2 regions of the Peribacillus sp. NPDC046944 genome follow, and region 2 is predicted to be linked to the other one. Evidence: a T-box and tRNA genes for the amino acid it is inferred to sense, from the RefSeq annotation. Region 2 holds a T-box; the other holds one or more tRNA genes.
The links. The T-box of region 2 lies ahead of serS (serine--tRNA ligase). A T-box ahead of a tRNA ligase gene usually reads a tRNA of that ligase, here a tRNA-Ser.

Region 1 (2,239 bases), on a different contig from region 2:
CGTTGGCGCTTTGTTTTGTTCAGTTTTCAAAGAGCAATAATGGTAATAATGGAGCGGGTGAAGAGAATCGAACTCTCATCATCAGCTTGGAAGGCTGAGGTTTTACCACTAAACTACACCCGCATTATATAATTATGAATGATTCCGAGAAATAATGGTCGGGAAGACAGGATTCGAACCTGCGACCCCTTGGTCCCAAACCAAGTGCTCTACCAAGCTGAGCTACTTCCCGTAAAATATGGTGCGCCCGGCGGGAGTCGAACCTACAACCTTCTGATTCGTAGTCAGATGCTCTATCCAATTGAGCTACGGGCGCTAATTTCTATGATGTTATTGGTGCGGCCGAGAGGAGTCGAACCTCCACGGGGTTTCCCCCACTAGGCCCTCAACCTAGCGCGTCTGCCATTCCGCCACGACCGCGAAAGCGACTTCGTAAGTTTAACACCTTTTCAACTTGTTGTCAAGTAGAAAGTTATGCGGGTGAAGGGACTTGAACCCCCACGCCTTGCGGCGCCAGATCCTAAGTCTGGTGCGTCTGCCAATTCCGCCACACCCGCGTAATAAAATGAAAATGGTGAGCCATGAAGGATTCGAACCTTCGACCCTCTGATTAAAAGTCAGATGCTCTACCAACTGAGCTAATGGCTCTAAATGAAAATGGCTGGGCTAGAAGGGATCGAACCTTCGCATGACGGAATCAAAATCCGTTGCCTTACCGCTTGGCTATAGCCCATCAATCAAACTCATTAACAGCTAGGTTAATATTATATCACTATAACATCACTTTAGCAAGAGTTTATTTTAAAAAAATAATGGCGGTCCCGACGGGAATCGAACCCGCGATCTCCTGCGTGACAGGCAGGCATGTTAACCGCTACACCACGGGACCAGCAAATAATGTTACGAAAAAAGTGACCCATACGGGATTCGAACCCGTGTTACCGCCGTGAAAGGGCGGTGTCTTAACCGCTTGACCAATGGGCCTTAATTAAAATGTTTCTGGCGGAGAAGGAGGGATTTGAACCCTCGCGCCGCTCGCGCGACCTACACCCTTAGCAGGGGCGCCTCTTCAGCCTCTTGAGTACTTCCCCAAAAAAATGGCTCCGCAGGTAGGACTCGAACCTACGACCGTTCGGTTAACAGCCGAATGCTCTACCACTGAGCTACTGCGGAATAGTGAAAGTTGGTTCCCTTTTTATGCTCAAGGACCTTAGTGGTTGTCGTGAAGAACAAGTTGTTATCTTGTCGACTCTTATGATTATAAAGAGGTTCAGAGTTAAAGTCAAGACATCTTTTTCTTTTTTTTATTTTTTTATTTCTTTTTCTTTAATCCCTTGGTAAATCAACGTTCCTCGGCACTTTCCACAGACAAATCTCGAAGTATCAATTCTTTTTTTTCTTAAATATACCTGCTGACATTGTGCACATATATATTGAATTGTATTCCTTTTCCTCTTAACTTGATTCGAAGGCAAAGGCGAACAGAATCTTGGGGCTCCCGTTTTTTTCAGTAAATGCTTAAAGTCTGCATCCCGGTGCTGGTACCCTTTCTTCTCAAGATGGAGATGATAGTGACATAATTCATGTTTTATGATCCCAATCAATTCTTCCAAACCACGTTCCTCGAAATATTTCTTGTTTATTTCTATATTATGAGTACCAAGCAAGTACCTTCCACCTGTTGTGCGAAGTCGTGGGTTAAAACTAGCTTGATGCTTAAACTTCCTTTGAAAGTGATTCATCGAAATTTCCTCAACCAATTTTTGCAATTGTTGATTATCCATCTCCCACACTCCTTCCATGGTAACAAGACAACCTATTATAACATAGACTAATAAAACAACAGGAATCTTTGGGAGGTTAGCGTTATGCCGAAATGGTTTCAAAACCAAATTAGAAGAGCTTTCTATGATAAGGATTATTATCAAGTGAAAATGTTGAATCAATGCTGGTTTTTTTATCAAAAAAAAGAAACGCTACATTTATGATCATGATTCTACTTACGTAGTGTTCGCTCTCCTATAAAAAAAACCCTTCTAAAAAAGAAGGAGTCTTTTCATTCATTAATTTTGGTCCTTAGGTTGTAACATGGTCAGCGACACTCTCTGTTTTTGAGCATCAACTTGTTCCACCCAAACAGTTACTACGTCTCCGACAGCCACAACGTCCATCGGATTCTTTATAAAACGGTTACTAAGTTTGGAAATATGCACGAGTCCATCTTGTTTGACGCCAATGT
Region 2 (2,239 bases):
CATGATGAGATTTCCCGGTAGGTTCCATAGCTTGGAATCCATACTTCAAGGTCATATTTTTTAGCAGCAGTAAATCCAAGATCACCCGTACACATACTCAGGACTCGATAAGGCAATCCAAGTAATTGAAGAACTTTCTCGGCATGACCTGTAAGCTTTTCTAATTCTGCGTATGAATCTTCCGGCTTCACGAATTTCACTAATTCCACTTTGTTGAATTGATGCTGGCGAATTAACCCGCGTGTATCCCGGCCTGCAGAACCTGCTTCTGAACGGAAAGATGCACTATATGCCGCATAGCTGATTGGCAGATCATCGGCACTCAAGATTTCATCACGATGGAAGTTGGTAACCGGTACTTCCGCAGTAGGAATCAAGAAATAATCCTCGCTTTCAATTCTGAATGCGTCTTCCTCGAACTTAGGCAGCTGTCCTGTACCTGTCATGCTTGCACGATTGACCATATAAGGAGGCAGCATTTCCTCATATCCATGTTCTTCGACATGTAAATCCAGCATAAAGCTAATCAATGCACGTTCCAAACGGGCACCAAGACCTCTATAAAAGACAAAACGACTACCCGTCACTTTCGCAGCTCTTTCGAAGTCCAGTATTCCTAGATCACCAGCCACATCCCAATGGGGCTTAGGTTCGAATGTGAATTCCGGCAATTCACCCCATTTGCGAATTTCCACGTTATCGTCTTCCGTTTCTCCTACTGGAACACTTTCATGTGGAATATTCGGTATAGAAAGGAGCAACTTCGCTAATTGCGCTTCTACTTCACGTAGTTCTTCGTCATACCCCTTTATTTGATCGCCAACCTGACGCATCTCCGTAATCAGTTGGTCTGCATCTTTCTTCTCCCGTTTTAAAATGGCTACCTGTTGAGATACTTCATTTCGTTTACTTTTTAACTTTTCGGTATCCGCAATTAAAGAACGGCGTTTAACATCAAGTTCCTCGAATTTACCTAAATCGGTCAAATCTTCTCCCCTGAATTGCAAAACATTCTTTAACTCTTCAAAGTTATTTCTTACGTATTTCAAGTCCAACATTACATTTCCTCCTTATTTACTGATGATTTTACTCGAGAACGCAAAAAACTCCCGTCCCCTGAAGAAGGGACGAGAGTTAACCCGCGTTGCCACCCTAGTTAAAGGTGTACGAAAAAACACCTTCCACTTATCACGATAACGGCTTTTAGCCGAAAGTAATTACTAACCTAGTAAAGGCGTTCCATACTTTACTCCAGGAGGGATTCATAAGACTCTCACACCGATTTGCACCAGCCACCGGCTCTCTTAAGAAAGAAGCACTTATTACTTTTTCCTGTCATGGTTTTCTCGAAATCAAATTGTTTTCCATAATGTACTATAATTTTACACATTACGCAACCATTTTATACACGAAAATTAAAACCAGCCTTTAACCGTAGAGGCCACACTGCTCCATACATCACCGAAGAATCCACCGATTGCTCGCATTGATAATACGAACCAGTTAGCTTTATCAACAGTTTCAGCAGCCACTAAATCGACTTTCGCTGTATCACTGTTAATAAATCCATAATCTTCACCCTGCTTAGGAGTTACAGCGATATAACCCAGCTTCTCCCCTTTTTTGATTGGGGCCGTTAACTTACCATCTTTATTCAACTTGCTTTTATCAACTACAACTTTAGTATTATATTGATCTTTTTCGCCGTTTTCGACTAGCATTTCAATCGCTTTCTTAGATTGAACTTTAATGCTGTCTTCCTTCCCTTTCACGACAGCCAGGCTCTTGTTACCTTTTACTTCGTAATTAGCAGGAAGGACTTTTTCTTTTTTAAATGTACTGTATGCATAATTCATCAGCTTAGTGCTATCGGCAAAACGTTCGTTTTTAGTAGTGGATTTCATCACTACGGTTATATAACGCTGCCCATCTCGGATGACTGTGCCCGTATGAGCGTAACCAGCGTAGTCTGTAGAACCTGTTTTAAGTCCATCTACACCCTCATATTCAAAAATTAGACCAGGTAACATCCAGTTGAAATTAGAATACTCTTTTCCATCTCGGAACTTCAGCTTAGAAATACTGGCATAATCTAATACTTCCGGATAGTCGTTAATTAGACGATAAGCAAGAAGTGCCGTATCCTTAGCCGTCATGACGTTCTCTTCATCAGCCTTACCAGTAGGGTATTCCCCTAAAAGATCCGAGTTATTTAAACCACTCGCGTTAACGAATTTAT

Region 1: it has a tRNA-Ser gene. The T-box ahead of serS (serine--tRNA ligase) is inferred to sense a tRNA for this amino acid. The anticodon was not compared.

The regions. Positions count from the first base shown of each region.
Region 1 covers NZ_JBNNML010000019.1:57-2,295, forward strand. The annotation lists tRNA gene ACQKIC_RS19955 (tRNA-Gly) at 50-123, opposite strand; tRNA gene ACQKIC_RS19960 (tRNA-Pro) at 156-232, opposite strand; tRNA gene ACQKIC_RS19965 (tRNA-Arg) at 240-316, opposite strand; tRNA gene ACQKIC_RS19970 (tRNA-Leu) at 335-420, opposite strand; tRNA gene ACQKIC_RS19975 (tRNA-Leu) at 476-557, opposite strand; tRNA gene ACQKIC_RS19980 (tRNA-Lys) at 573-648, opposite strand; tRNA gene ACQKIC_RS19985 (tRNA-Gln) at 659-733, opposite strand; tRNA gene ACQKIC_RS19990 (tRNA-Asp) at 814-889, opposite strand; tRNA gene ACQKIC_RS19995 (tRNA-Glu) at 913-984, opposite strand; tRNA gene ACQKIC_RS20000 (tRNA-Ser) at 1,001-1,091, opposite strand; tRNA gene ACQKIC_RS20005 (tRNA-Asn) at 1,099-1,173, opposite strand; gene ACQKIC_RS20010 (SprT family protein) at 1,305-1,784, opposite strand; gene cmpA (cortex morphogenetic protein CmpA) at 1,869-1,988, shown strand; gene ACQKIC_RS20020 (Tex family protein) at 2,064-2,239, opposite strand, start outside.
Region 2 covers NZ_JBNNML010000024.1:7,516-9,754, forward strand. The annotation lists gene serS (serine--tRNA ligase) at 1-1,058, opposite strand, end outside; T-box leader at 1,121-1,348, opposite strand; gene ACQKIC_RS20770 (D-alanyl-D-alanine carboxypeptidase family protein) at 1,416-2,239, opposite strand, start outside.